One region of the Streptomyces sp. NPDC093546 genome, then DNA from elsewhere that is predicted to be linked to it. Evidence: riboswitches for the same ligand, from Rfam matches in the RefSeq annotation. Region 1 holds a riboswitch; each other region holds the start of a gene.

Region 1 (10,086 bases):
TCGCCGTAGTGATCGGCGGCGGCAACTTCTTCCGCGGTGCCGAGCTCCAGCAGCGCGGCATGGACCGGGCCCGCTCCGACTACATGGGCATGCTCGGTACGGTCATGAACTGCCTCGCCCTCCAGGACTTCCTGGAGAAGGAGGGCATCGACTCCCGCGTCCAGACCGCCATCACCATGGGCCAGGTCGCGGAGCCGTACATCCCGCTCCGCGCCGTCCGCCACCTGGAGAAGGGCCGCGTCGTCATCTTCGGCGCCGGTATGGGCATGCCCTACTTCTCCACCGACACCACCGCCGCGCAGCGCGCCCTGGAGATCGACGCCGAGGCGCTCCTCATGGGCAAGAACGGCGTGGACGGCGTCTACGACTCCGACCCGAAGACCAACCGGGACGCGGTGAAGTTCGACGCGCTGGAGTACGGCGAGGTGCTCTCGCGCGACCTGAAGGTCGCCGACGCCACCGCCATCACCCTCTGCCGCGACAACAACCTCCCGATCCTGGTCTTCGAACTGCTCGCGGCGGGCAATATCGCCCGTGCCGTGAAGGGTGAGAAGATCGGCACTCTCGTGAGCGACCAGGGCACCAGGAACTGACCCACCCTCCCCGGTGCCCTGATCCCGGGGATGGACAAAGCCCTGCCGGTCGGACACCGTGCAGAGCGTAAAGACGCGCCTACTCAAGACACGCAGGAGCAAGTGGTGATCGAAGAGACCCTCCTCGAGGCAGAGGAGAAGATGGAGAAGGCCGTCCTGGTCGCCAAGGATGACTTCGCCGCGATCCGTACCGGCCGCGCGCACCCCGCCATGTTCAACAAGATCGTGGCCGACTACTACGGTGCCCTCACGCCGATCAACCAGCTGGCGTCGTTCTCCGTGCCGGAGGCGCGCATGGCCGTGGTGACGCCGTTCGACAAGAGCGCGCTGCGCAACATCGAGCAGGCCATCCGCGACTCGGACCTCGGCGTCAACCCGAGCAACGACGGCAACATCATCCGGGTGGTGTTCCCCGAGCTCACCGAGGACCGCCGCCGCGAGTACATCAAGGTCGCCAAGACCAAGGCCGAGGACTCGAAGGTGTCGATCCGCTCCGTGCGCCGCAAGGCCAAGGACGCCTTCGACAAGGCGGTCAAGGACGGCGACATCGGTGAGGACGAGGGCCGTCGCGCCGAGAAGGACCTCGAGGACCTCACCCACAAGTACGTCGCGCAGGTGGACGAGCTGCTCAAGCACAAGGAAGCCGAGCTGCTCGAGGTCTGATGAACGACTCTTCCTGGGGGACCCCGCCGAAAGGCGGCCACTGGGGTCCGCCCGACCAGGGGTACGCTCCGGGGGCACACGCCCCGGGGACCCCGGCGGGCCCCGCATATGAGGGGCATGAAGCGGGCCGGACGCGCCCCATGCCCGTCGTACCCGCCGATGTTCCCCCTGGCGGACACGCCGGAGGACACGTCGGCGGAGACCAGGACGACGACCACCGTGACCGGGGGACCGCTCGGCTGAGCGGTCCCCTGTTCCGTGACGAGATGCCGCAGGAGCCCATGCCCACGCCGCCGTCGGGAGCGACGCAGCCTCCGGAGCAGCCGGGTCCGCCCCACCGGCCCCAGCAGAAGAAGCGGGCCGGGCGCGACCTGAGGGCCGCCATAGGGGTCGGCGTCGGCCTCGGCGCGGTCATCATCGCGTCGCTCTTCATCCTCAAGGACGTGTTCGTCGGCGTCATCGCGGTCGCCGTCGTGGTCGGGCTGTGGGAGCTGACCTCGCGCCTTCAGGAGCGCAAGTCCATCAAGGCCCCGCTCGTGCCGCTCGCGCTGGGCGGCGTGGCGATGGTCGTCGCCGGGTACGTACGCGGCGCCGAGGGCGCGTGGGTGGCGATGGCGCTCACCGCGCTCGCCGTGCTGGTGTGGCGGATGACGGAACCGCCCGAGGGCTACCTCAAGGACGTCACGGCCGGCCTCTTCGCCGCCTTCTACGTGCCGTTCCTGGCGACCTTCGTGGCGCTGATGCTCACCGCCGACGACGGGTCGTGGCGGGTGCTGACCTTCCTGCTGCTCACCGTGGTCAGTGACACCGGCGCGTACGCGGTCGGCTGGCGCTTCGGCAGGCGGAAGCTCGCGCCGCGCATCAGCCCCGGCAAGACGCGCGAGGGCCTGGTCGGCGCGGTGGCGTTCGCCATGGCGGCGGGCGCCCTGTGCATGGAGTTCGCCATCGACGGCGGCACCTGGTGGCAGGGCCTGCTGCTGGGCCTCGCGGTCGCGGTGAGCGCCACGCTCGGCGACCTCGGCGAGTCGATGATCAAGCGGGACCTGGGCATCAAGGACATGGGCACCCTGCTCCCGGGCCACGGCGGCATCATGGACCGGCTGGACTCGCTGCTGCCGACGGCGCCGGTGGTGTGGCTGCTGCTGGTGCTGTTCGTCGGCGCCGGCTGACAGGAACAGGCCGAACCGCCGTCCGGTTACCCTGGAAGGGCTCGTCGCATCGAGGCGGCGGGCCCTTTCGGCCCCGTACCCACAGGCGGGGATCATCCGGTGAGGTCCCCCGGCTCAGCTCCCGCGGCCTCGTCTTTACTGAGGAGTACCAGGTCATGCCACGCCCCGCCCCGGGAGAGCTCACCTTCGTCGCGCCCCGCGGAGCCGTGAAGCCGCCGCGGCACCTCGCCGACCTCACGCCCGCCGAGCGCAAGGAAGCGGTGGCCGCGATCGGCGAGAAGCCGTTCCGCGCCAAGCAGCTGTCCCAGCACTACTTCGCGCGGTACGCGCACGACCCCGCCGAGTGGACCGACATCCCGGCCGCCTCGCGCGAGAAGCTCGCCGCCGAGCTGCTGCCGGACCTCATGAGCGTCGTACGGCACATCTCGTGCGACGACGACACCACCCGCAAGACCCTGTGGCGGCTGCACGACGGCACGCTCGTCGAGTCGGTCCTCATGCGCTACCCGGACCGCGTGACGATGTGTATCTCGTCGCAGGCGGGCTGCGGCATGAACTGCCCGTTCTGCGCCACCGGCCAGGCCGGCCTCGACCGGAACCTGTCGACCGCCGAGATCGTGCACCAGATCGTCGACGGCATGCGGGCGCTCAGGGACGGCGAGGTGCCGGGAGGCCCCGCCCGCCTCTCCAACATCGTCTTCATGGGCATGGGTGAGCCGCTCGCCAACTACAAGCGGGTCGTGGGCGCCATCCGGCGGCTGACCGACCCCGAGCCCGACGGCCTCGGACTGTCGCAGCGCGGCATCACCGTCTCCACCGTCGGCCTCGTGCCCGCGATGCTGCGCTTCGCCGACGAGGGCTTCAAGTGCCGCCTCGCCGTCTCGCTGCACGCCCCCGACGACGAGCTGCGCGACACCCTGGTCCCCGTCAACACCCGCTGGAAGGTCCGCGAGGTGCTGGACGCCGCCTGGGAGTACGCCGAGAAGTCCGGCCGCCGCGTCTCCATCGAGTACGCCCTCATCCGCGACATCAACGACCAGGCCTGGCGCGGCGACCTGCTGGGCCGCCTCCTCAAGGGCAAGCGCGTCCACGTCAACCTCATCCCGCTGAACCCGACCCCCGGCTCGAAGTGGACCGCCTCGCGCCCCGAGGACGAGAAGGCGTTCGTCGAGGCGATCGCCGCCCACGGCGTACCGGTCACCGTCCGTGACACCCGCGGGCAGGAGATCGACGGCGCCTGTGGACAGCTCGCGGCCGCCGAACGCTGAGCTTGTACTCTGAGCTCGAACACACCTGCATATTCCGACAGGGGAGCGCCACAGCGCTGAGAGTGCGGCAGCCGTCCAGGCCGCAGACCCTCTGAACCTCGCCCAGGTCATTCTGGGTAGGAAGTTCGGTCGTTACTCGAGCTGTTGCGCCCTGCCCATCCCTCCGAGGGGTGGGCGGGGCCGCGTCTCTTCCTGGACACCCCCAGGAGGAATCTCAGTGAGCACCACCAAGAAGATCACGGTCGGCGCCCTCGCCGCCGCGCTGGGCGTCACGACGCTCACCGCCTGCGGCGACGGCGGCTCGGACAAGGCGTCCGACGGCGGCGGTACGAAGTCGAAGACCGTGACGCTCGTCAGCCACGACTCCTTCAACGCCTCCAAGGAGGTCCTGAAGGAGTTCACCAAGGAGACCGGCTACACCGTCAAGGTGCTGAAGAGCGGCGACGCCGGCGAGGCCGTCAACAAGGCGATCCTCACCAAGGGCGCCCCGCAGGGCGACGTCTTCTTCGGCGTCGACAACACCCTGCTGTCGCGCGCCCTCGACAACGGCCTCTTCGAGCCGTACGAGGCCAAGGGCCTGGACCGGGTCCCCGCAGACGTACAGCTCGACAAGGACAAGCACCGCGTCACGCCCGTCGACACCGGCGACATCTGCGTCAACTACGACAAGAAGTACTTCGCGGACAAGAAGCTCGCGCCGCCGCAGACCTTCGACGACCTCGCCAGGCCGCAGTACAAGGACCTCCTCGTGGTCGAGAACCCGGAGCGCTCCTCGCCCGGCCTCGGCTTCCTGCTCGGCACGGCCGCCCAGTACGGCGACGAGGGCTGGCAGGACTACTGGAAGAAGCTGAAGGCCAACGGCGTCAAGGTCGTCGACAGCTGGGAGCTCGCCTACAACCAGGAGTTCTCCGGCTCGGCCGGCGGCAAGCAGGCCAAGGGCGACCGGCCGCTCGTCGTGTCGTACGCCTCCAGCCCGCCGGTCGAGGTGCTCTACGCCGACCCGCAGCCGGCCGAGGCGCCGACCGGGGTCTCCACCGGCACCTGCTTCCGCCAGACCGAGTTCGTCGGCCTGCTGACGGGCGCGAAGAACCCGGAGGGCGGCAAGGCCCTGATCGACTTCATGATCGGCAAGAAGTTCCAGGACGACATGCCGCTCCAGATGTTCGTGAACCCGGTCGCCAAGGACGCGGCGCTGCCGGAGCTGTTCACCAAGCACGGCGTGACGGTCGACAAGCCGCACACCGTCGCCCCCGAGAAGATCGCCGAGAAGCGTGACGGGTGGATCCGGTCGTGGTCCTCGCTCGTCCTGAAGTAGGCGTCTCCCGCGGCACCCTCAGGCGCGGCGCGCTGCGGGCGGGGCTCATGGTCCTGCCCGTGGCGTTCCTCGCCCTCTTCTTCGCCTACCCCGTCGCCGCGATCGTCGGCCGGGGCCTGCGGACGGGGGAGGGCACCTGGGAGTTCGGGCGGCTCGGCGAGGTGCTGGGCCGCCCGGACATCCTGGACGTGCTCTGGTTCACCACCTGGCAGGCGCTCGCCTCCACCGCGCTGACCCTGCTGGTCGCGCTGCCCGGCGCGTACGTCTTCGCCCGCTTCGACTTCCGCGGCAAGGGCGTGCTGCGGGCGGTCGTCACCGTGCCGTTCGTGCTGCCGACCGTCGTCGTCGGCACGGCGTTCCTCGCGCTCGTCGGGCGGGGCGGGCTCCTGGACGAGCTGTGGGGCGTGCGGCTGGACACCACCGTGTGGGCGATCCTGCTGGCGCACGTCTTCTTCAACTACGCCGTCGTCGTCCGCACGGTCGGCGGCCTGTGGGCGCAGCTCGACCCGCGCCAGGAGGAGGCCGCGCGGGTGCTCGGCGCCTCCCGTTTCGGGGCGTGGCGGCGGGTGACCCTGCCCGCGCTCGCGCCCGCCGTGGCCGCCGCCGCCCTGATGGTCTTCCTCTTCACGTACACCTCCTTCGGCGTCGTACAGATCCTCGGCGGGCCCGCGTACGCCACGCTGGAGGCGGAGATCTACCGGCAGACCGCGCAGCTGCTCGACCTGGAGACGGCGGCCGTGCTCACGCTGGTGCAGTTCGCGGCCGTCGGCGCCGTCCTCGCCGTGCACGCCTGGACGGTACGCAGGCGGGAGACCGCGCTGAAGCTGGTGGACGCCGCCATGACCGCGCGGCGGCCGCGCGGGGCCGGGCAGTGGACGCTGCTGGGCACCGTCCTCGTGACGATCGCGCTGCTGCTCGTGCTGCCGCTCGCCGTGCTGGTGCAGCGCTCCTTCGACGGGGGGCTCGGTTACTACCGGACGCTCGGGGACGCCGACGCGGGCGGCGGGACCTTCCTCGTGCCGCCGGTCGAGGCGATCGGGAACTCGCTGGAGTACGCGCTCGCCGCCACCGCGATCGCGCTGGCCGTCGGGGGGCTCGCGGCCGCGGCGCTCACCCGGCGGGCCGGGCGGCTGGTGTGCGGCTTCGACGCGCTGCTGATGCTGCCCCTCGGCGTGTCCGCCGTCACCGTCGGCTTCGGCTTCCTCATCACGCTGGACGAGCCGCCGCTCGACCTGCGCTCGTCGTGGATCCTGGTGCCGCTGGCCCAGGCCCTCGTCGGCGTGCCCTTCGTCGTACGGACCATGCTGCCGGTGCTGCGGGCCGTGGACGAGCGGCTGCGGGAGGCGGCGGCCGTGCTCGGGGCGTCGCCGTGGCGCGTGTGGCGCGAGGTCGACCTGCCGCTGGTGCGGCGGGCGCTGCTGGTGGCGGCCGGGTTCGCGTTCGCCGTGTCGCTGGGCGAGTTCGGCGCGACCGTCTTCATCGCGCGGCCCGACAACCCGACGCTGCCGGTGGCCGTCGCCCGGCTCCTCGGCCGGCCCGGGGAGCTCAACTACGGCCAGGCCATGGCCCTGTCGACGATCCTGATGGTGGTGTGCGCGGTGGCGCTGCTGCTGCTCGAACGTATCCGTGTCAACCGCTCCGGGGAGTTCTGACCATGCTGCGCCTTGACGGCGTGACCGTACGCTTCGGGGCCCGCGCCGCCCTCGACGCGGTGGACCTGGCGGTCGCCGACCACGAGATCGTGTGCGTGCTCGGCCCGAGCGGCAGCGGCAAGTCGACCCTGCTGCGGGTCGTCGCCGGGCTCCAGCCCGTGGACGGCGGCCGGGTGCTGCTGGACGGCGCGGACCAGGCGGGCGTGCCGGTCCACCGGCGCGGCGTCGGGCTGATGTTCCAGGACCACCAGCTCTTCCCGCAGCGGGACGTCGCCGGAAACGTCGCCTTCGGGCTGCGCATGCGCGGCGCCGCCAGGCCGGAACAGGCCGCGCGCGTGACCGAGCTGCTGGAGCTGGTGGGCCTGCCGGGCGCCGGGCGCCGGGCGGTGGCCGCGCTCTCCGGCGGCGAGCAGCAGCGCGTGGCCCTCGCCCGGGCGCTGGCGCCCAGCCCGCGGCTGCTCATGCTCGACGAGCCGCTCGGGCAGCTGGACCGGGGGCTGCGGGAGCGGCTCGTGGTGGAGCTGCGGCACCTGTTCGGGCGGCTCGGGACGACGGTGCTCGCCGTCACGCACGACCAGGGCGAGGCGTTCGCGCTCGCCGACCGGGTCGTGGTGATGCGCGACGGGCGCGTCGAGCAGAGCGGTACGCCGCTGGAGGTGTGGCGCCGCCCGGCCTCCGAGTTCGTCGCCCGCTTCCTGGGCTTCGACAACGTGGTGGCGGCGACGGTCGCCGGCGAGGCGGCCGACACCGCCTGGGGCAAGGTCCCGGTGCCCGCCGGTGCCCCGCAGGGCGCCACCCGCCTACTGGTCCGCCCCGCCGGCGTCCGGCTCGGCGACCCGGCGGACGGCCTGCGCTGCGAGGTCGACGCCCGCACCTTCCGCGGCCACCACGTCGCCGTCCGGCTCCGCCCGGAGTCCGGCCCGCCGCTGGAGGCGGAGTGCGCGCTGCGCGACGCGCCCGAGGAGGGCGCGGTGGTCGGGGTGACGTTCGCGGCGGACGAGGTCGTGGTGCTGGACTGAGGCGGCGGGCACGTCGTTGACGGTCCGTCAGGCCCCTGTCATGGTGGGCACGTTCCGCACGGCACCCGGCTCACGGCTGGAGGGTCCATGGACGGGTACGGCACGTTGGCGATGGGCGTCGAGGAGGAGCTCCTCCTCGTCGACGCCGCGACCCTGGCCGCCGCACCCGGCGCCCCGGACGTCCTGAAGCACTGCGCGAGCGACGCGGACGGAGCGGCCGGCCGGTTCTCCGCCGAGATCACCACGCTCCAGGTGGAGACCAAGAGCGCCCCGCACCTCCACGCCCGCGACCTGGGCCAGGAGTTGCTCGCCCTGCGGCGCACGGTCGCGCGCGCCGCCGAGCGGGAGGGCCTGCGGGCCGTCGCCTCCGGACTGCCCGTGCTCGGCGACGTCGTCCCGCCGCCCGTCACCGAGGGGCAGCGGTTCGCCGAGGGCACGGCGACCTACCGCGCCCTCCACGACGAGATGTCGATGTGCGCCTTCCAGGTGCACATCGACATCCCCGACCTGCCCCGCGCCCTCGACGTCGGCAACCGCCTCCGCCCCTGGCTGCCGGTGCTGCTCGCGCTGGCGGCCAACTCCCCGTACTTCGCGGGCCGCGACACCGGCTACGCCGCTTGGCGCGCGCTCGCCTGGGCACGCTGGCCGGTGGCCGGGCCGCCGCCGTACTTCCACTCGCCCGCGCATTACGAGGACGTCCTCGGCGCCCTGGAGGAGGCGGGCGCACTGATCGATCGCGGGACCGTCTTCTGGGACGTGCGCCCCTCGTCCCGGCTGCCCACCCTGGAGGTGCGCGTCGCCGACACGACCGGCACCGCGGCCGAGTCGGCGTTCCTCGCGGCGCTGGTACGCGCCCTGGTCGCGGTGGCGCTGCGGGAGGGCGAGCGCGGCGAGCCCACGCCCGCGCCGTCGGCGGAGCTGCTGCGCGCCGCCTACTGGCGGGCGGCCCGGGACGGGCTGGGCGGCATGGGGCTCGACGTGGCCACCGGGAAGGCCGTCGCCGCGCCGCTGCTGGCCGAGCGGATGGTCGCGTACGCCCGTCCGGCGCTCACGGACCACGGGGACGCCGACCTGGTGGACGCGGGGCTGCGGTGGCTCCTGCGCCACGGCTGCGGGGCCGCCCGGCAGCGCGCCGCGGCCGCCGCGGCGGGTTCGCTCGCCGGCGCCGTGCGGTGGCTGGTCGAGCAGACGCGGGCGGAGGGGTTCCCCGATCCGGGCGGGCGTTGACGGGACCTGCGCACCGGGCGGTCCCCGGCGCGAGACGGGACGGCGTAGGCGTGGCGCAGTGGCCGGCGACCGTCCCGCGCGGCGGCCGCCGCGCGGGCGATGACGGCGGCACCGATCGATCCCGAGCGCGGCGGAGGGGGCAGGCACCGATGGTGACACCGGAGAAGGACGCGGCGACGGGGGAGCACCACCGCCATGTGGTGCTCGGGGCCGGGCCGGCGGGGCTCCAGCTCGGATGCTTCCTGACGGCGGCCGGCGCCGACCACGTCGTACTGGAGAGGGAGGACACCCCCGGCGGCTTCTTCCGGCGCTACCCCCGCCACCGGCGCACGTGGAACCGCTGCGGGCGTTCCTCCGGGAGCGGTAGCCCGTACGGAGGCGGCCCCGCCCGCCACGAGCGGGGCCACCCCGGTGGATCACCCTGTCAGCACCTGCTCCGACACCGCCGCCGGGACGGGCGCGTACCCGGCCGGACGGGTGGTGAAGGTGCCGCGGCCCTGGGTGCGCCCGCGCAGCCGGGACGCGTAACCGAACAGCTCCGCCAGCGGAACGGTCGCCGTGACCACGGCCGTGCCGGACCGGGCGGTGGAGCCCGAGACCCGGCCGCGGCGTGCCGCGAGGTCGCCGAGCACACCGCCCACGGCGTCGTCGGGCACGGTCACCGTGACCTCGACGACCGGTTCGAGCAGCGTCATCTCGCTCGCGCGCAGCGCCTCACGCAGCGCCAGCCGGCCCGCGGTGCGGAAGGCCATCTCCGACGAGTCCTTGACGTGGGTCGACCCGTCGGTCAGGGTCACCCGCACCCCGGTCACCGGGTGGCCGCCCAGCGGCCCCTCGGCCAGGGCGTCCCGGCAGCCGGCCTCCACCGCCCGGACGTACTCCTGCGGTACGCGCCCGCCCACGACGGCCGACCCGAAGACCAGGTCGTCCGGCGTGTCGTCCTGGGCCGCGACGTCCAGGACGACATGGGCGAACTGCCCCGCGCCGCCGTCCTGCTTGACGTGCCGGTACGTCAGCCCGGACACCCCGCGCACGACCGTCTCCCGATAGGCCACGTGCGGCCGGCCGACCCGGACCTCCAGCCCGTGGGCCCGCCGGACCTTCTCCACCGCCACCTCCAGATGCAGTTCGCCCATCCCCGACAGCACCGTCTGACCCGTCTCCGGGTCGGTCCGCACGG
Region 2 (10,086 bases), on a different contig from region 1:
CGACCGCTACCCGTCCTTCACCCAGCTGTACGTGGCCGAACTGTGGCGCACCAACCGGGCCTGGCAGTCCACCCTCCTGGTGGTACGCCAGGAGGCGGTGGCCGTCGTCGAGGGGGTGCTGCGGGAGGCCGTGGCGGCCGGTGAGCTGAGCGAGGAGATCGACGTCTCGCTGACGGCGGCCGCGCTGGTCGGGATGGTGCTGGTGGCGGCGCTGGACTGGCAGGCGTTCCAGAGCGAGCGCTCCATCGACGACGTCCACGCGGCGCTGTCCCGGCTGCTGCACGGGCGCGTGAGCGGACGCGGATAGGACGGGGATAGGACTCGGACGGGACGCGGATAGCCGGTCCGGATGGGCTCGATCCCCCCGAGCCCGTCCGAACCGGCGTTTCCCCCGTTCCCCCGTGTCCCCCGCTCCCCCGTTCCCTTCCCCCGTGTCCCCCGTTTCCCCGTTCCCCCGTGCGTCCCCCCGCCTCCCCGTTCGTCAGGTGCGCGGGTGCCGTTCCGCCGCCCCGTGTCGGCGGTGCCGGACCCGCGCCCCTTCCGTGGTCTCCACTCTTCCGTCCCGGCAGTCCGGGGCCCATCCGCGTCCCTACTCATCTCGCCGCCTAGGTACGGGTACTCAGACCTCCGCGTTCCTGCCCAGACGCGGCGCTGTCAGTGGGGCCGGATATCGTCCCTGACATGGCACGGATTGCGGTGATCGGCGCCGGGATGGGCGCCATGGCGGCGGCGGCCCGGCTGGCTGTGGCGGGCCACCGGGTGACGGTGTACGAGCGAGCGGCGACGTACGGCGGCGGGGTGGGCAGGTTCGAGCGCGACGGCTTCGCCTTCGACACCGGCCCCGGTCTGCTGCACCTGCCCGCGGTGTACCGGGACCTGTTCGTCAAGACCGGCAAGGAGCCGCTGGAGCGGTGCGTCGAGATGGCCCAGGTGGACCCGGCCGTCCGGCACGTCTTCGCCGACGGCACGGCGGTCTCCCTGCCGAACGCGTCACGCGCCGGTGTCGTCTCGGCGCTGGACGCGGCGCTCGGTGCGGGGGTGGGCGAGCGGTGGGGCGACTTCCTCACCCGCGCGCGGGACGCCTGGGACCGCTCGCGCCGCCCGCTGCTGGAGGAGCCGTTGCCGGCCGACGTGTCGCCGCTGCGCCGCGACCCGTACCCGGCGCTGAAGACCGGCCTGCTGCGCCGGACGGCGACGACGCTCGCCGAGGTGGGCCGCCGGGAGCTGCGCGACCCCCGGCTGGCGGCGCTGCTGGAGAGCTACGCGCTCGCGTACGGCTTCGATCCGGCCACCGCGCCGGCGTCCGCCGCCGTCCTGCCCTACATGGAGCAGACCTTCGGCAGCTGGTACGTGACGGGCGGCATCCGGGCGCTGGCCGACGCCGTGTACGAGCGCTGCCGGGCCCGCGGGGTCGCGTTCGTCTTCGGCGCCGAGGTGACGGGGGTGGTGGCGGAGGGCGGCCGCGCCACGGGCCTGGAGCTGGCCGACGGGACCCTGGTGGACGCGGACCAGGTGGTGGCGGGCGCGCCCGTGCCCGCGCTGTACCGGGAGCAGGTGCTGGAGTGGGAGAGCCAGGACGAGTGGCCCCGCTACCAGGAAGCGCTGCGCACCGGGCGGGTGACCCTGTGCCTCGCTGTGCGCGGCGCGCGGCCCGCCGACGCCGTGCACCGGACGGTGGTGCACTCCACCGACCGTGCGGACGAGCTGGACGGCCTCGCGCACGCCCGGCTGTGCGACCGGCCGACGGTGACGGTGCTGCGCCCCGACGACGAGCGGCTGCGTCCGGACGGGGGCCACGAGGCGATCACGGTGACCGCGACCGTCCCCGCGGGCGGTGCCTGGTCGTCGGAGAACCTGTGGGGCGAGGGCCCGGGGGACGCGGCGGCGGGCGCCTTCGCCGACCGGATGCTGGAGGCGGCGGAGGCGGCCGTACCGGGGCTGCGAGAGCGGCTGCTGTGGCGGGAGGTGCGCACCCCGGCGGACACCTTCCGGGAGACGGGCGCGTACCAGGTGCCGGGCCCGGCGCTGGCGGGTGCGGGCGGCACGCTGCTCCCGGCGGCCAATCCGGCGCCGCTGCCGGGGCTCCACTTCGCCGGCGGCTGGGCGCACCCGGGCGGCGGCCTGGCGCACGCCGGGATGTCGGGCGCCCTGGTGGCGGGCCTGATCGTGGAGGGCGCCGCCTTCCGCGGGTCTCAGTAGCGGTAGGCCTCAGTAGCGGTACTGGGGGTCGTTCGGGTCGTAGCCGTAGGGGGACGGCTGCCCGGGCGGCGGCGGGGGGTACTGCCCCTCGGCGTCGCGCTGCTGCGGCACCCACACACCGCCGGGGGGCGTGTCGCCGCCGTACTGCCCGGCGAAGGGGTCGGCGTAGGGCTGCAGGCCGTCGTAGCCGTCGTACGCGCCGTACGGCTGGGTTCCGGGTGCGGGCCCGGCGGCGCTGGGGCCGATGTACGGGTCCGAGTAGGTGGCGTACTGCTGGTGGCCGGTGCCGTAGTCGTAGGACGCGGTGTACGTGTAGGCGTCCTGCTGGTCGTAGCCGGCCGGGGAGGGGCTCCCGAAGCCGGTGTCGTACGCGGCGGTGCGGTCGGCGGCCCCGTCCGGGTCGTCGGCCCGGTCGGCGCCGTAGCCGGTGGGGCCCGTGTAGACGCCGTACTGCCCGGTCTCGTCCGGGAGCGGCTGCGGCTCGTAGACGGCCGTGGTCTCGGCGGGCCCGGCCTCGGGCGCCGGTTCGGGCGTGTCGTACGCCAGGTCCGTGACCTCCAGCGTGGGCGCGGCGGCGCTTCCCCCGCCCCGGCGACGGCGGCTCGCGCCGGGGCGACCGCCGAGCGCCCAGCCCGTGGAGAAGCCGCGCCGGAAGGAGAGCGTGACGTACGTCTGGCCGACGGCGAACGCCAGCGCGCCCCCGATGATCACCGTGACGGAGGGCAGCAGGACGCCCAGCACCACGCCCAGGAAGCCGGCGAAGGCGAGCAGGCGCCACCGCAGCCGGGCCTTGTACTGCAGGAGCACTTCACCGAGCAGCCACAGCGCGACGATTCCGAACGCGATGTAGAGGACCGTCCAGCCCATGCCCGCCCCTCTCGTACGGCCGCCGCCCCGGGACGTGGCGGGTACGGCCGGTCAGGACTGCGTGTGCAGTCCGAGATTTTCGTAGATCTCGAGCGTCGCAGTGGAGTTGTTCAGCGTGATGAAGTGCAGCCCGGGGACACCCTCGGCCAGCAGACGAGCGCCGAACTCCGTTGCGAACTCGATGCCAATGGAGCGTACAGCGGCCGGATCGTCCTTGACGGCGAGGATGCGCTCTTTCAGGGCGGGCGGGAAGTGCGCATTGCTCAGCCGGGCGAATCGCTCGATCTGCTTGACGTTCGTCACCGGCATGATCTCCGGGATGATCGGCGTCTCGCAGCCCTTGGCCGTGACCCGGTCGCGGAGCCGCAGGTAGTCCTCCGGGTTGAAGAACATCTGGGTGATGGCGTAGTCGGCGCCCGCCCGGCACTTGTCCACGAAGTGGCGGATGTCCGTGTCCCAGTCGGTGGAGCGGGGGTGCATCTCCGGGAAGGCGGCGACGCCCACGCAGAAGTCGCCGGACTCCTTGATCAGCCGGACGAGGTCGGCGGCGTACCTGACGCCCTGCGGGTGCGGGACCCACTCGCCCATCGGGTCGCCGGGCGGGTCGCCCCGGACGGCGAGGATGTTGCGGATGTCGGCGTCGGCGTACTGGCCGATCATGTTGCGCAGCTCGGCGATGGTGTGGTCGACCGCGGTGAGGTGCGCGACGGGCGTGAGGGTGGTGTCGGCGGCGATCTGCTCGGTGGCCTTGACGGTCCCGGCACGGGTGGAGCCGCCGGCTCCGTAGGTCACGGAGACGAAGCTCGGCGCCACCGCCTCGACCCGGCGCAGCGCGTTCCAGAGGTTCCGCTCGCCCTTCTCGGTCTTGGGCGCCCAGAACTCGAAGGAGTACGTCGTCTTGCCGGTCGCGAGCAGATCGCGCACGGTGTGGGCGCGATCTGTCCTGGTTGAGGGTGTGCCAAGGGCCATACGGGCAGGTTAACGACGGCGGGTCCGTCACCCAACCGGAGCAGGTGAATTCGTCCGTTTTGCCGGGTTGTTGTCCACCCATCGGACAAATCGGGGCCCGCGCCCCCTCGGAGGACCGGTTCAGGCGGCCCGCTCGCGCACCCGCTTGGCCAGCGACGCCGCCGCGGCCGCCGGGTCGTCGGCCTCGGTGATCGCGCGTACGACGACGATCCTGCGCGCACCGGCGTCCAGGACCTGGTCCAGGTTGTCCGCGTCGATGCCGCCGATCGCGAACCAGGGCCGCCGCTGGTCCAGCGACGCGGCGTACCGGACGAGGTCCAGCCCCGGCGCGTACCGCCCGGGCTTGGTGGGCGTCGGCCAGCAGGGCCCGGTGCAGAAGTAGTCGACGCCGGGCTCGGCGACCGCCGCGTCGACCTCCGCCTCGCCGTGCGTGGAGCGGCCTATCAGCACCTGGTCGCCGAGGATCGCGCGCGCGGCCGGAACCGGCAGGTCACCCTGGCCCAGGTGCAGCACGTCGGAGCCGATGGCGTGCGCCACGTCGGCCCGGTCGTTCACCGCGAGCAGCTTGCCGTGGCGGCGGCAGGCGTCCGCGAACACCTCCAGGTGCTCCAGCTCCTCGCCGGCCTCCATGCCCTTGTCCCGCAGCTGGACGACGTCCACACCGGAGGCGAGCACGGCGTCGAGGAACTCGGGGAGGTCCCCCTGGCGCTTCCGGGCGTCCGTGCACAGGTACAGCCGGGCGTCGGACAGGAGCGCGCGTGCGGTGGCCATCAGAGGTTCCCCCCGTTGGTGCGGTGGTGCACGGACCGGCCGCGCGCGAGCGCGGGCCGGCCCGTACACCACCTGGTGTCGGTATTCGTTCGGTTCGTCAGACGGCGAGCGCCTGGGCTCGGCGCTTCACCTCCGTGCCGCGATTCTCGCTGAGCGCCTGCGCGGGCGTGCCCGGCAGGGACGGGTCGGGGGTGAAGAGCCACTCCAGCATCTCTTCGTCGGTGAAGCCGTCGTCCCGCAGCAGCGTCAGGGTCCCGGAGAGGCCCTTGAGGACCTTGCCGTCCTTGATGAAGGCGGCAGGGACCTGCAGCGTCCGGTTCTCACCGCGGCGCACGGCGATCAGCTGGCCCTCCTTGACCAGCTGCCGCACGCGCGTCACCTCGACATCCAGCATTTCCGCGATGTCGGGCAGGTGGAGCCAGGCGGGGACGAGAGCATCGATCTTTGCGTCAATCTCGGTCACGGGACAAGCGTGCCATCCCGGACTGACACGCGGTACCCGGGCTGGGCCGAGGGCGCGTCGCAAGCGCCACGGAGCCACGGAGCCACGGAGCCACGGAGCCACGGAGCCACGGAACCAGCGAGACACGACCTGCACCTACGCCAGAGCCGCGGCCTTCAGGGCTACGGACGGGTCGGCGACACGCTCCGCGTCGAGCGGTGTGCCCGCCTCGATCAGCTTGCGGCCCTGCGCGAGGTCCCGGGGGCGGCCGACCGCCAGCAGGGCGACCAGGACGTTCTCCCGCAGCCACGCCACGGACCAGGAGGCACCGGCCGGATCGCCGCGCCACACCATCGCGTCGGCGGCCCCGTGGTGGCCCGCGTACTGCACGAAGCGGCCGAACTGCTCGGACCAGAAGTACGGCACCGGGTCGTACGGGTGCGGCGCCTCGCCCACGATCCCGGCCGCGACCGTGCGCGGCCCCTGGAGGGCGTTGTCCCAGTGGTGGACCAGCAGCCGCTCGCCATAGCGGGCGGAGGGGAAGGAGGCGCAGTCGCCGACGGCGTACACATCGGGCACGGAGGTGCGCAGGTGGTCGTCCGCGAGGACGGCGCCGGCGGTGCCGAGGGCGATGCCGGAGCCGGTCAGCCAGTCGGTGGCGGGCCGGGCGCCGATCCCGACGACCACCGCCCCGGCGGGCAGGATCCGGCCGTCCTCCAGGGCCACCTCGCCCGGTTCGACGTGCCCCACGCGCGCGTCGGTCAGGAGTTTGGCGCCGGCCTCCTCGTACCAGTCGGCCATCGGAGCGGCGACCTCGGCCGGCAGGGCGCCCGCCAGCGGCCGTTCCGCGGCCTCCACGACCGTCACCGCGCAGCCCGCCCCGAGGGCGGCCGTGGTGAACTCGGCGCCGATCCAGCCGGCGCCGACGACCACGATGTCGTGCTGCTCGGCGAGGACGGGGCGCAGCCGCTCGGCGTCGTCGAGGGTGCGCAGCAGATGGACGCCGGGGACGCCCTCGGAGCCGGGCAGCGCCAGGGGCACGGCGCCGGTCGCGACGACCAGCACGTCGTAGGGAACGGGTCCCTCCTCCGTGTCGATCTCGTGCGCGAGGGGGCGTACGCCGGTCACGGACAGGCCCAGGCGCAGGTCGATGGAGAGGGCCTCGAAGTCGACCTCGAAGGCGGAGCCCTCCGCCGTGCCGAGCAGCACCGCCTTGGACAGCGGCGGGCGGTCGTACGGCTGGTGCGGCTCGGCGCCGATCAGCAGCACCGGCCCCGTGAAGCCCTGTTCGCGCAGGGCCACCGCGGTCTGTACGCCGGCTATTCCGGCTCCGACGATGACGACGCGCCGCTCGGCCGCGGGCCGCTCTGTATGCATCTCTGTATGCATCCGCTCGCTCACGCGATCACCATACGTAGGTGACGCGTTGTCGGGCCAGAGTGAAGACACCCTTACTGCCCGTTGAGCGGTCGGGTTAGGCTGGCCGCCGTAGAGCACTCGCGGGAGCCCGGACGCACCGGGCTGAGAGGGAGGCTGGACGGCCTCCGACCGTACGAACCTGATCCGGGTCATGCCGGCGAAGGGAGGGGCTGGACGCCCATGCATCCACGTGGATCGACACGTACGGAATCGACACGTACAGGCTCGGCCGTCTCGGATGTCCTCGTCATCGGGGGCGGGATCATCGGCCTGGTCACGGCCTGGCGGGCGGCGCGGCGGGGGCTGTGCACCGCCGTCGTCGACCCCGAGCCGGGCGGCGGGGCCGCCCAGGTCGCGGCGGGCATGCTCGCCGCGGTCACCGAGCTCCACTACGGCGAGGAGACGCTCCTCGCCCTCAACCTCGCGTCGGCGCGCCGCTACCCGGACTTCGTCGCCGAACTCCGGGAGGCGTCGGGCGGCCTCGACGTCGGCTACCGCGCGTGCGGCACGCTGGCCGTCGCGCTGGACGCCGACGACCGCGCCCATCTGCGCGAGCTGCACGCGCTGCAGAGCCGCTGCGGCCTGGAGTCCGAGTGGCTCAACGGCCGCGAGTGCCGCCGCCTGGAGCCCATGCTGGCGCCCGGCGTGCGCGGCGGGCTGCGGGTGGACGGCGACCACCAGGTCGATCCGCGGCGGCTCGCGGCGGCCCTGGTCGCCGCGTGCGAGCGGGCCGGGGTGGTCTTCCACCGCGGCTGGGCGGAGCGGCTGACGGTGGTACGGGAGCGGGCGGCCGGGGCGGCCTTGCAGGACGGCACGGAACTCGCCGCCGATCAGGTGGTGCTGGCCGCGGGGAGCCTCAGCGGCCGGCTCGGCGGCGTACCGGACGATGTGCTTCCGCCGGTACGGCCCGTCAAGGGGCAGGTGCTGCGCCTGACGGTGCCGCGCGCGTACGCGCCGTTCCTCTCCCGCACGGTACGGGCGGTTGTGCGCGGCAGCCATGTCTACCTGGTGCCGCGCGAGAACGGCGAGCTCGTCGTAGGCGCCACGAGCGAGGAGCTCGGCTGGGACACCACGGTCACCGCGGGCGGGGTCTACGAGCTGCTGCGCGACGCGCACGAGCTGGTGCCGGGCATCACCGAGCTGCCGCTGGCCGAGACCCGCGCGGGGCTGCGCCCGGGCTCCCCCGACAACGCGCCGCTGCTGGGCCCGAGCGCCCTGCCGGGCCTGCACCTGGCGACCGGGCACTACCGCAACGGGGTGCTGCTGACGCCCGTCACGGGGGACGTGATGGCCGAGGTGCTGGTGAGCGGTGAGCTGCCGGAACAGGCGCGTCCGTTCGCCCCGGACCGCTTCTCCACGACCGCCTCCTCCCCCGCTTCTGCCCCCTCTTCCGTCTCTTCCGTCTCTTCCGTCTCTCCGGTTGGAGTGTCATGAACGTCTCCGTGAACGGCGAGGCCCGCGAGCTCGCCGCCCCGACCACGCTCGACGCGCTGGTCGCCACCCTCACCACAGCGCCGTCCGGTGTCGCCGCCGCCGTCAACGAGACCGTCGTCCCGCGCAGCCAGTGGGCCGGGACGCTGCTCGGCGACGGCGACCGCGTCGAGGTCCTGACCGCGGTCCAGGGGGGCTGAACCATGGCGGACGACCGTCTCACCATCGCCGGGACCGCCTTCGACTCCCGGCTGATCATGGGTACGGGCGGGGCGCCCAGCCTCGACGTACTGGAACGCGCCCTCGCCGCCAGCGGCACCGAGCTGACGACCGTGGCCATGCGCCGGCTCGACCCGACCGTCCGGGGCTCGGTCCTGTCCGTCCTCGACAAGCTGGGCATCCGTGTCCTGCCGAACACCGCGGGCTGCTTCACCGCGGGCGAGGCGGTCCTGACGGCCCGGCTCGCGCGGGAGGCGCTCGGCACGGACTGGATCAAGCTGGAGGTGGTGGCCGACGAGCGGACGCTGCTGCCCGACCCCGTCGAACTGCTCGACGCGGCCGAGACGCTGGTCGACGACGGCTTCACGGTCCTGCCGTACACCAACGACGACCCGGTGCTCGCGCGCAGGCTGGAGGACGTCGGCTGTGCGGCGATCATGCCGCTCGGCTCGCCGATCGGCTCGGGGCTCGGCATCCGCAACCCGCACAACTTCCAGCTGATCGTGGAGCACGCGCGCGTGCCGGTGATCCTGGACGCGGGCGCCGGTACGGCGTCGGACGCGGCGCTCGCCATGGAGCTGGGGTGCGCGGCGGTGATGCTGGCGTCGGCGGTGACGCGGGCGCAGGAGCCGGTGCTGATGGCCGAGGCGATGCGCCACGCGGTCGAGGCGGGCCGCCTCGCGTACCGCGCCGGGAGGATCCCGCGCCGGCACTTCGCGGAGGCGTCGTCCCCGCGGGAGGGGCGCGCGGTCCTGGACCCGGAGCGGCCGGCGTTCTGACCTGCGCGTGTGACACCGCCGGGCCCGTGGGCCGTCGGCGGTGTCACAGCTCGGCTGCAGTCGCGCCGGGGGTCCGTACGGGGCGGCGGGGGTGTCGGTGCGGGCTCGTAGACTCGGGCGGGTGGATACGACCCTGCACGACCCGCTCGTGGGCCAGCTGCTCGACGGCCGCTACCGAGTCGAGGCGCGCATCGCCGTCGGGGGCATGGCCACGGTGTACCGGGCCCTGGACACCCGGCTCGACCGGGTGCTCGCGCTCAAGGTGATGCACCCCGCCCTCGCGACGGACGCGACCTTCGTCGAGCGCTTCATCCGCGAGGCCAAGTCCGTGGCGCGGCTCTCGCACCCGAATGTGGTGGGGGTCTTCGACCAGGGCGCCGACGGGGCCTACGTGTACCTCGCCATGGAGTACGTCGCGGGCTGCACCCTCCGCGACGTGCTGCGCGAGCGCGGCGCACTGCGCCCGCGGGCCGCGCTCGACATCCTGGAGCCGGTGCTCGCCGCGCTGGGCGCCGCCCACCGGGCGGGCTTCGTCCACCGGGACATGAAGCCGGAGAACGTCCTGATCGGGGACGACGGCCGGGTCAAGGTCGCCGACTTCGGGCTCGTACGGGCCGTCGGCGCCGCCACCAACACCACCGGATCGGTGCTCGGCACCGTGTCGTACCTGGCGCCGGAGCAGATCGAGGACGGCGCCGCCGACACCCGTACCGATGTGTACGCGTGCGGTGTGGTCCTGTACGAGATGCTGACCGGCGCCAAGCCGCACTCCGGCGACACGCCCGCCCAGGTCCTCTACCAGCACCTGAACGCCGACGTGCCGGCCCCGTCCGCCGCCGTGCCGGGGCTCGCGGTGGAGCTGGACGAGCTGGTGGCGCTGGCCACGGCCCGCAACCCCGAGGCCCGCCCGTACGACGCCGTGGCGCTCCTCGCGCACGCCCGCGAGGCCCGGGCCGCGCTCGGCGACGAGCAGCTGGATCTGGACCCGCC
Region 3 (10,086 bases), on a different contig from region 1:
ACCGAACTGCCACCGCGCCAGGGTCTCTGGCGCCAGAGCCAGGTCCACGACATCTTCTCCTTACGGCCTTGCATCTACGGTCTTTGCGCCCTCACCCGCCCTCTGATTCCGGTCGATCTTGGGAGGAGCCAGGCGAGCTTGTGAATGCGTTCACAATCACAAGCAATTATGACTCACACGGAATCCGTAGCCACACCCGGGGGTGCCTCTTCCCTAGAACTTCAACATATTGTTGAATTTCCGTATGAAGATCCGCATCTCCTGGCCCGCCGGCCACACCACCGCGACCATCGAAGAAACCCCCACGAGCAAGGCGCTCGCAGGGGTTCTCCCGATCACTTCCACCGCCCGTACCTGGGGCGAGGAGGTCTACTTCGACACTCCCGTCTCCGCGCCCCGGGAGCCCGACGCCCGCCAGGTCGTGGAGCCGGGCACCGTCGCCTTCTGGACCGACGGCGACGCGCTGGCCCTCCCGTACGGGCCCACACCGATCTCGCGCGGCGACGAATGCCGCCTCGCGAGCCCGTGCAACCTGCTCGGCAGCCTCGACGGCGACCCGCGCGTCCTCGCCACCGTCCGTGACGGCGACCCGATCCGCGTCGAGCTCGCCGGCGACTAGCCCGCGGCCTCCGTCTCCGGTTCCGTCAGAACCGCTCTTTGCGGAACGACTCCGCCACCCGCAGGAAGATGTCGTTCCCCTCGCTCTCGCCGATCGTCACCCGCACACCCTCGCCGGGGAACGGCCGCACGACCACGCCCGCCTCGTCGCAGGCCTCCGCGAAGGCCACGGTCGCCTCACCCAGGCGCAGCCAGACGAAGTTCGCCTGCGTCTCGGGCACCGTCCACCCCTGGGCCACGAGCCCCTCGTACACCCGCGTGCGCTCGCACACCAGCGAGCCCACCCGCCCCAGCAGCTCATCCTCGGCGCGCAGCGAGGCCACCGCCGCGTCCTGCGCCAGCTGGCTGACGCAGAAGGGGAGCGCCGTCTTGCGCAGGGCCGCGGCGACCGGCTCGTGGGCGATGGCGAAGCCCACCCGCAGCCCGGCCAGGCCGTACGCCTTCGAGAACGTCCGCAGCACGCAGACGTTCGGCCGGTCACGGTAGAGCTCGATCCCGTCGGGCACGTCGCTGTCGCGGATGAACTCGCGGTACGCCTCGTCCAGTACCACCAGCACACCGGCCGGCACCCGGTCCAGGAACCGCTCCAGCTCCGCCCGCCGCACCACCGTGCCGGTGGGGTTGTTGGGGTTGCAGACGAAGATCAGCCGCGTCCGGTCGGTGATCGCTTCCGCCATCGCGTCCAGGTCGTGCACATCGCCGTCGGTGAGCGGGACCTGCACCGGCGTGGCACCGCTGATCCGGGTGATGATCGGGTACGCCTCGAAGGAGCGCCACGCGTACAGCACCTCGTCGCCGGGGCCGGCCGTCGCCTGCACCAGCTGCTGGGCCACGCCCACCGAGCCGGTGCCCGTCGCCAGGTGGGACACGGGCACCCCGAACCGCTCGGAGATCTCGGCCATCAGGCCGGCGCACGTCGCGTCCGGGTAGCGGTTGAAACCGGACGCGGCGGCGACCGCGGCCTCCATCACGCCCGGCAGCGGGGGGTACGGGTTCTCGTTCGAGGACAGCTTGTACGCGACCGGGCCACCAGGGACGGGCGCCGCGGCGGGCTTGCCCGGCTTGTAGGTGGGGATGTCGTCCAGCGCGGCCCGCAGCATCGGGCCCGTACCGCTCGCGCCGCTCGTCCCGCTCGTCTCGCTCACCGTGATCCTCCTCGACCGTCCGTACCACCAATACTGCTCACCTTATGAGGATTCCGCCGCCCTGCGAATGCCCTGTGGGCAACCGTCGTGACACACGGGCGGAGAGGGGGAGGGAGACGCGAGGGAAGCCGGGAGGGGCGCACGGCAGGGTGGCGCGCGCCGGTGGCTCACGCCGTGGCGCGCATCCCCCGTAGTGGTGAGTTGAGCCCGCTCCCGGACCTCGGGCATGTGGCAGGCTCATACGCACCGGAAAGTTGCGGAGCCATGCCTACCGGCCGAACAGCCTTGGTTTTCAAGGGTGTTGGGGGTCCAGACCATGCAGAAACGTCCCTGTCAACGGGTGAATATGCGACCGGCTCGACCGGCCGCCCTCGCCCTACTATCGGCTCGCCATGACAGCAGCAGGGAAGCACCAGGTGAGCCGGGCACAGACCCGGGGAAGCCGGCAGGGGCGAGCGGGCATCCGGGACGTGGCCGCCGCAGCCGGGGTCTCCATTACGACTGTCTCCGACGCGCTCAACGGCAAGGGCCGGCTCCCGGACGCCACCCGCCGCCATGTCCGCGAGGTCGCCGAGCGACTGGGTTACCGCCCGTCCGCCGCGGCCCGCACGCTCCGTACCGGCAAGTCCGGCCTCATCGGCCTGACCGTGACCACCTACGGGGATGAACCTTTCACCTTCACCGAATTCGCGTACTTCGCCGAGATGGCCAGGGCCGCCACCTCCGCCGCGCTCGCCCGCGGCTACGCCCTGGTCATCCTGCCCGCCACCTCCCGCCATGACGTCTGGTCGAACGTCGCCCTCGACGGCACCGTCGTCATCGACCCCTCCGACCACGACCCGGTCGTCACCGAGCTCGTCCGCCAGGGCCTGCCGGTCGTCTCCGACGGCCGCCCCGCGGGCACCCTCCCGGTGACCGCCTGGGTCGACAACGACCACGAAGCCGCCGTCCTCGACCTGCTCGACCACCTCGCCGCCGCCGGCGCCCGCCGGATCGGCCTGCTCACCGGCACCAGCACCGACACCTACACCCGGCTCTCCACCACCGCGTACCTCAACTGGTGCGAGCGGGTCGGACAGGACCCCGTCTACGAGGCGTACCCGGCCCACGACCCGTGCGCCGGCGCCGTCGCGGCCGACCGGCTGCTCGCCCGCCCGGACCGCCCCGACGCCGTCTACGGCCTCTTCGACCCCAACGGCACCGACCTGCTCGCGGCGGCGCGGCGCTACGGGCTGCGCGTCCCCGACGACCTGCTCCTGGTGTGCTGCAGCGAGTCCACCGTGTACGCCGCCACCGAGCCGCCCGTCACCACGCTCTCCCTCAAGCCGCGCCGGATCGGCACCGCGGTCGTGCAGCTCCTCATCGACGCCATCGAGGGCATCGACTCCGACCGCCCGCTCGAGCAGGTCATACCGACCGAGCTGATCGTGCGGACGTCGTCCCAGCGGCGCTCCACCCGTACGACCGTCAGCCCTCCCCGATCGCCCTCCCAGGAGTGAACGCGGACCTGCCCCGCGCCAAGACCAGGGGCAGATCTTCCCAATTGGGGCGAAACAGCCAGTAGCTCAGGGGTGGACCCGGATTCACCACCCCTGGTGCGTCACACAGCTGGGGCCTCATTCCTATGATGGGCGGACGACACCGCGGGCCGCCCCGACCAGGCCGGTCTGCCAGGTGTAGGGCGTCGCGACGGTGGTGGAGGGGTCGATGACTCAGGGGGCCGGTCAAGGACCCGTGGTGCGGACGGCGACGTTGCGTGACTTCCGCGTGCCGCCGTATGCGCAGGTGCCGGTGCAGGGTCACGCCGGGCACCCCGGCAACGCCTTCCCGGAGGGGGAGTTCCCGGAGGGGTACACGCCCACCGAGCGCGACCTCCCGGTGATCAACCGAGGCGACACCGTGCAGGTCGCCACCGCCCCGCCGCCGGCCCCGGCCGCCCTCCCCGAGCAGGCCCCGGCCCCCGTCCCGGGCCCCGGCCCGCTGTACGTGGTCGGAGACGTCCACGGGTACCTCGACGAGCTGATCGCCGCGCTGCGCGAGCAGGGGCTCATCGACGCCGACGGGCACTGGGCCGCGGGCAACGCCCGCCTCTGGTTCCTCGGCGACTTCACCGACCGGGGCCCCGACGGCATCGGCGTCATCGACCTCGTCATGCGGCTGTCCGCCGAGGCCGCGGCGGCCGGCGGCTACTGCAAGGCCCTGATGGGCAACCACGAGCTGCTGCTGATCGGCGCCAAGCGGTTCGGCGACACCCCGGTCAACTCCGGCGCGGGCACCGCCACCTTCCAGGCCGCCTGGCTCCTCAACGGCGGCCAGAAGAGCGACATGGACCGGCTCCAGGACGTCCACCTCCAGTGGATGTCCCGGCTGGACGCGATCGTCGAGGAGGACGGCCACCTGCTGCTCCACTCCGACACCACCGCCTACCTGGAGTACGGCTCCACCATCGAGGACGTCAACGACACCGTTCACGAGATCCTCACCCGCAACGACGCCGACGAGTGCTGGGACCTGTTCCGCAAGCTCACCAAGCGCTTCGCCTTCCGGGACGAGGGCGGCCCCATGGCCGTACGCGAGCTGCTGGCGGCCTACGGCGGACAGCGCATCGTCCACGGCCACAGCCCGATCCCGTACCTGCTCGGGGAAGTGGGATCCGAGGACGGCGAGGACGGCGGCGGCCCGTCCGTCGAGGGGCCGCACGTGTACGCGGACGGGCTCGCGATCGCCATGGACGGCGGGGTGACCATGGCCGGAAAGCTGCTGGTCGTGCAGCTCCCCTTGTACAACTGAGCCATAACTCGTCCCGAGCCGGGCCGGCGATTTCCGGAATTCCTCTGTCACCCCCCGCCATAACCGCTCTACCATCGGGTCATCCGTAGCAGGCTCTCCTCCGTTTCCGCCCAACTGCCCGTTCTACGCGGGCAAACCGGCCCTACGGAGCATCGGGGGATGCACATGAACAGCGCTCCGCACCTGCTGACCGAGGACCGCTCCGAGTACGAGCGCCTCCTCGACGAGGCACTGCGCAACGCGCACGAACGTCCGGAACTCGCCGCGATCGGGCAGCGGCTCAACGCCGAACAGCTGCGCACCATGGCCCTGAACGCGACGGCGCTCATCACCGCGGCCGCCGCCGCCGAGTACGACCACTTCGTAAAGGTGCGCGAGGAGTCGCGTACGCCCACGCGCCTGTCCGCCATCGACTCCCTGCTGTCCGGCTCCGGCGACGACTCGGCGGACGGCCCGGGCGCCGGGCTCGGTGTCGTCGTCACCGTGCTCGCACCGGTGCTCGCCGGCACCGCCGCGCTCATCTTCCTGCTCGTCGGCTATCTGCTCATGGCCCTCGACCCGGCGCCGTCGTTCGCGAAGCCGCTGCTGACCGCCGGGTGGTTCTTCGCCGGAGTCACGGCGCTCGGCATCCTGATCGCCGCCATCGGCCTGCTGATCACGGCCCTGCGCAACAGCTCGACGCAGGTGCCCGCCCAGGAGCCCGGAGGTGAACTGCCGGACGAGATCGGCCGGGCGCGAGAGGCATGGCGGCATGCCCTCTTGGAGCGGGGCATCCTGCCGTTCCTGCGCGACGCCCTGGCCGACCCGAGCGCAGACCCGACCTCCGGCGTCCCGCCGCGCCCGCTCGGGCGGATCCCGAAGGTCGGCTACAGCGGGCCGGACTTCTCCAGCCCGAGCGAGGGCGGTTCGGCGACGCGGCCGGCCTTCACCAGCCCGGACTTCACCAGCCCCGACTTCGCCGGTCCGGAGTTCGGGGGCCGGGACTTCGGCGGCCCCGAGCACCGGTCGGAATGACCGGTGCACCGGGGCGCGTGTTTCACGTGAAACATCCGTTCGCACCCGCGTGAGCGGGTCGCCGCGGGGTCAGTCCGCCAGCGGCAGGTAGACCCGGTTCCCGGCGGCGGCGAACTCCGCGGACTTCTCCGCCATACCGGCCTCGATCTCGTCCTGCTTGAGATCCCCGCCGTGCTCCCGCCGGATGTCCTGCGAGATCTTCATCGAGCAGAACTTCGGACCGCACATCGAGCAGAAGTGCGCGGTCTTCGCCGGCTCGGCGGGCAGCGTCTCGTCGTGGAACTCCCGCGCCGTGTCCGGGTCGAGGGCCAGGTTGAACTGGTCCTCCCAGCGGAACTCGAACCGCGCGTCCGACAGCGCGTCGTCCCACTCCTGCGCGCCCGGGTGCCCCTTGGCCAGGTCCGCCGCGTGCGCGGCGATCTTGTACGTGATGACGCCGGTCTTCACGTCGTCCCGGTTCGGCAGGCCGAGGTGCTCCTTCGGCGTGACGTAGCAGAGCATCGCGGTGCCCCACCAGGCGATCATCGCGGCGCCGATACCGGAGGTGATGTGGTCGTAGGCGGGCGCGACATCGGTGGTCAGCGGGCCGAGCGTGTAGAACGGCGCCTCCTCGCAGATCTCCTGCTGGAGGTCGATGTTCTCCTTGATCTTGTGCATCGGGACATGGCCCGGGCCCTCGATCATCGTCTGGACGTTGTGCCGCTTGGCGATCTGGTTCAGCTCGCCGAGCGTCCGCAGCTCCGCGAACTGCGCCTCGTCGTTGGCGTCCGCGATCGAGCCCGGCCGCAGGCCGTCACCGAGCGAGAACGTCACGTCGTACGCGGCGAGGATCTCGCAGAGCTCCTCGAAGTTCTCGTACAGGAACGACTCCTTGTGGTGCGCCAGGCACCACGCGGCCATGATGGAGCCGCCGCGCGAGACGATGCCGGTCTTGCGGCGCGCCGTCAGCGGCACGTACCGCAGGAGCACGCCGGCGTGGACGGTCATGTAGTCGACGCCCTGCTCGGCCTGCTCGATGACCGTGTCCTTGTAGATGTCCCAGGTCAGCTCCTCGGCCCTGCCGTCGACCTTCTCCAGCGCCTGGTAGAGCGGCACGGTGCCGATGGGGACGGGCGAGTTGCGCAGCACCCACTCGCGGGTGGTGTGGATGTTGCGGCCGGTGGAGAGGTCCATGACCGTGTCGGCGCCCCAGCGGGTGGCCCAGGTCATCTTCTCCACCTCCTCCTCGATGGACGAGGTGACCGCGGAGTTGCCGATGTTGGCGTTGACCTTCACCAGAAACCGCTTGCCGATGATCATCGGCTCGATCTCCGGGTGGTTGACGTTCGCCGGCAGCACCGCGCGGCCCGCCGCGATCTCCTCGCGGACGACCTCCGGGGAGACGTTCTCGCGGATCGCGACGTACTCCATCTCCGGCGTGATCTCGCCGCGGCGGGCGTACGCGAGCTGCGTCACCGCCTGTCCGTCACGGCCCCGGCGGGGCTGGCGCGGACGGCCCGGGAAGACGGCGTCGAGGTTGCGCAGCCCGCCGCGCGGCGAGGTGTGCTTGATCCCGTCGTCCTCGGGGCGGACCGGGCGGCCGGCGTACTCCTCGGTGTCGCCGCGCCCGATGATCCAGTTCTCCCGCAGCGGCGGCAGGCCGCGGCGTACGTCGGTCTCGACATTCGGATCGGTGTACGGCCCTGACGTGTCGTACAGCGTCACGTCCTTGCCGTTGGTGAGGTGCACCTTGCGGACCGGCACGCGGAGGTCGGGGCGCGAGCCCTCGAGGTATCCCTTGTGCCATCCGATGGACTTCCCGGCCTCGTCGTTCTGGTTCGAGGCAGGCGTGCGTGCGTCCTGAACGGTCATCGTGACCTACTCCCTACGCCGGCATTACCCGGTAACAGGTTCGGCGGTCGACGCAGCGTTTCCCGTACGTCTCGTACGGAGATCAGCGCCCTCTCAGCCCGGTGCTCCGAGCTCCCGCGTGTGCAAAAGGTGTCACCACGCTAGCGTCCTTGCGGCCGCGCTGAACAGAGGGGGCCCCACGTTCTTGCGATGATCGGTCCGTGACTTCCTCGCACGAGACACCTGAGCCGGACCGGCACGCACTCGGTCATGCGCACGGTCATGCGCACAGCCACGGCCCTGCCGCGCCGGTATCCCGGCATCTGCGCAAGGTCATCGCGGCCGTACTGATCCCCTTCGCCACGGCGGTCGTCGTCGGTCTCGCCATCCTGTGGCCGGGCGGCGCCCCGGCCCACGAACGCACCGGTGTGGGCTTCGACCGGCAGACCGAGCAGGGCACGGTCGTCCGCGTCGAGCGGGTGGACTGCAAGGACGTGAACGCCGCTCAGGTCCCCCCGACCGGCGACACGACGACGCCCCAGGGGCGCGAGGCGGTCAACGCCCAGCAGGGCAAGTGCGCGAAGGCGACGGTCGAGGTCACCACGGGCAAGGACAAGGGCCGCACGTTCGTCGAGGTGGTCCAGCCGGACTCGCCCCGCCAACTGGACGAGGGCCAGGGCGTCGTGGTGGCGTACGCGCCCGACGCGCCCCGCGACCTGCAGTACTCCGTCACGGACGTGGACCGCAGGATCCCGGTGGCACTGCTCGCCGGCGTCTTCGCGCTGGCAGTGGTGGCCGTCGGCCGGATGCGCGGCCTGATGGCGCTGACCGCCCTCGCCTTGAGCTTCCTCGTCCTGACGCTCTTCATCCTCCCGGCGATCCTGCAGGGGTCCAACCCGCTGGTCGTCGCGGTGGTGGGGTCGAGCGCGATCATGCTGATGGCGCTCTACCTGTGCCACGGCCTGACCGCGCGGACATCGGTGGCGGTGCTGGGCACGCTCATCTCGCTGCTTCTGATCGGCCTGCTGGGCTCCGCTTTCATCGGCTGGGCGTCGCTCACCGGCAACACCGACGACTACACCGGCCTGATTCACGGGCTCTACCCGAACATCGACATGTCGGGTCTTCTGCTGGCCGGCGTGATCATCGGTTCTCTGGGCGTGCTCGACGATGTGACGGTGACCCAGACGTCGGCCGTGTGGGAACTGCACCAGGCGGACCCGTCGATGGGCCCGCGGGCGCTGTACCGGGCCGGTATCCGCATCGGCCGCGACCACATCGCCTCGGTGGTCAACACGCTGGTGCTGGCGTACGCGGGCGCGGCGCTCCCGCTGCTGCTGCTCTTCTCCATCGCGCAGAGCAGCGTGGGGACGGTCGCCAACAGCGAGATCGTGGCCCAGGAGATCGTACGGACGCTCGTCGGCTCGATCGGGCTGGTCGCCTCGGTGCCGGTCACCACCGCACTGGCCGCGCTCGTCGTCTCCGCCGACCGGCCGGGCGACGCCGGAGCGCCGGGGCCCGCCGCCGCGACGGCCGCGACGGGCCGGGGCGGCCGGGGCCGCCGGCGCAAGAGGTGACCGGCCCTGGAGGGTCAGCCGGCGTTCTCCTCGGCGAGGATCCGGCCGAGCGCATCCTCCAGGTCCTGCTCGAAGTCACCGAGCGTGAGCTCCTGCCCCAGGGGCACCAGCTTGTCGGTGCGGTCCAGGAACGCCACCAGCGGCGGCGCGCTCGCACGGAAGAGCGCCCGGTCGGCGCCGACCTGCAAGCGGATGCTGACGTCCGACAGGTCCTCCGGCCCGGTCGGCGCGATGTGGACGTCTCCCTCGCCGCTCGGTGCGTTGATCCCGTCGAGCAGCAACTCGCGTCCGAACGCCCAGGTCACCGGGGCGTCCCCGGGCAGGTGGAAGGTCATCCGGACCGCGAAGGGATCCTTCGTCTCGTACCCGAGCTCGACCGGAATCCTGAAGCAGAGCTCCTCGGAAACGATGAAACTCATCAGGACCTCGGCCTGAACCGACTCGCGCATCATGTACCCCGCAGTGGATGAAGCAGTGGTGAACAACGCCCTCTTGGTTTAATCGTCATCGTCCTGGAGGGACTAGAGGATCACAAGGAGTGAGTTTTCTGGTACTGCGGGCGACTCGATCTTGCTGCGACGATTCTGCACAGCCGCGCCGTGTCGCCGAGGAAGGCTGCCACTCTATGGGCAGCCTCCTGCCGGGGCGGGGTTTCGCGGGGGCCGTTCCCCCGCCCGGGCTAACACCCGTGCAGATGGCCGGATACGGGGAATGGCGAGACCGCTGCCGTCACCAGTCGCTGCGGGACGACGAGGATGACGACGACGTGAACTTCCGTACGACGTAGATCAGTCCGCCGACGAGCGCGACGAAGACCAGCACCTTGAACAGCAACCCGACCAGCATGACGACCGCGCTCGCGATCAGACCACCGAAGACCAGCACCGCGATGAGGGGTATGGCAACCCACTTCACCCACCACGGCAGCCCCGCCAGAAGCTCCTTCACCGCCATCGTCCCTGCCTCGTCTCTCTGCGCCGCCGGATCTGTGGACCTTGACGCCTTCGATGCTAGGCGCGCGGAGGCGGCCGGCGGGGGCTCCGCGCCCCTCGCTCTTCCCTGATCCTTCCCCTAGGGACTGACGGATTCAGGGCGACTTCGCGGCCGGGCTC

What was found. A riboswitch is a leader RNA that binds a small molecule or an ion and turns the genes downstream of it on or off. The one in region 1 is predicted to bind thiamine pyrophosphate.
Region 2: it holds a riboswitch for thiamine pyrophosphate, as region 1 does, so the genes downstream of both, thiO (glycine oxidase ThiO) here and ACIRNI_RS02550 (thiamine ABC transporter substrate binding subunit) in region 1, are expected to answer to the same signal.
Region 3: it holds a riboswitch for thiamine pyrophosphate, as region 1 does, so the genes downstream of both, thiC (phosphomethylpyrimidine synthase ThiC) here and ACIRNI_RS02550 (thiamine ABC transporter substrate binding subunit) in region 1, are expected to answer to the same signal.

The regions. Positions count from the first base shown of each region.
Region 1 covers NZ_JBIWJG010000001.1:574,828-584,913, forward strand. The annotation lists gene pyrH (UMP kinase) at 1-593, shown strand, start outside; gene frr (ribosome recycling factor) at 699-1,256, shown strand; gene ACIRNI_RS02540 (phosphatidate cytidylyltransferase) at 1,256-2,425, shown strand; gene rlmN (23S rRNA (adenine(2503)-C(2))-methyltransferase RlmN) at 2,581-3,693, shown strand; TPP riboswitch at 3,723-3,834, shown strand; gene ACIRNI_RS02550 (thiamine ABC transporter substrate binding subunit) at 3,911-5,008, shown strand; gene ACIRNI_RS02555 (ABC transporter permease) at 5,041-6,660, shown strand; gene ACIRNI_RS02560 (ABC transporter ATP-binding protein) at 6,663-7,679, shown strand; gene ACIRNI_RS02565 (glutamate--cysteine ligase) at 7,767-8,906, shown strand; gene fusA (elongation factor G) at 9,323-10,086, opposite strand, start outside.
Region 2 covers NZ_JBIWJG010000004.1:264,423-274,508, reverse strand. The annotation lists gene ACIRNI_RS10935 (TetR/AcrR family transcriptional regulator) at 1-307, shown strand, start outside; gene ACIRNI_RS10930 (phytoene desaturase family protein) at 682-2,199, shown strand; gene ACIRNI_RS10925 (hypothetical protein) at 2,209-3,066, opposite strand; gene metF (methylenetetrahydrofolate reductase [NAD(P)H]) at 3,118-4,035, opposite strand; gene thiE (thiamine phosphate synthase) at 4,156-4,806, opposite strand; gene ACIRNI_RS10910 (Rv2175c family DNA-binding protein) at 4,904-5,269, opposite strand; gene ACIRNI_RS10905 (NAD(P)/FAD-dependent oxidoreductase) at 5,405-6,625, opposite strand; TPP riboswitch at 6,738-6,850, shown strand; gene thiO (glycine oxidase ThiO) at 6,848-8,101, shown strand; gene thiS (sulfur carrier protein ThiS) at 8,098-8,298, shown strand; gene ACIRNI_RS10890 (thiazole synthase) at 8,302-9,096, shown strand; gene pknB (Stk1 family PASTA domain-containing Ser/Thr kinase) at 9,218-10,086, shown strand, end outside.
Region 3 covers NZ_JBIWJG010000002.1:157,056-167,141, forward strand. The annotation lists gene ACIRNI_RS03815 (cytochrome ubiquinol oxidase subunit I) at 1-48, opposite strand, end outside; gene ACIRNI_RS03820 (cyclophilin-like fold protein) at 245-619, shown strand; gene hisC (histidinol-phosphate transaminase) at 645-1,718, opposite strand; gene ACIRNI_RS03830 (LacI family DNA-binding transcriptional regulator) at 2,156-3,262, shown strand; gene ACIRNI_RS03835 (metallophosphoesterase) at 3,456-4,553, shown strand; gene ACIRNI_RS03840 (hypothetical protein) at 4,713-5,567, shown strand; gene thiC (phosphomethylpyrimidine synthase ThiC) at 5,637-7,418, opposite strand; TPP riboswitch at 7,412-7,546, opposite strand; gene ACIRNI_RS03850 (YibE/F family protein) at 7,619-8,974, shown strand; gene ACIRNI_RS03855 (SsgA family sporulation/cell division regulator) at 8,989-9,423, opposite strand; gene ACIRNI_RS03860 (DUF5326 family protein) at 9,704-9,922, opposite strand; gene ACIRNI_RS03865 (cupin domain-containing protein) at 10,085-10,086, opposite strand, start outside.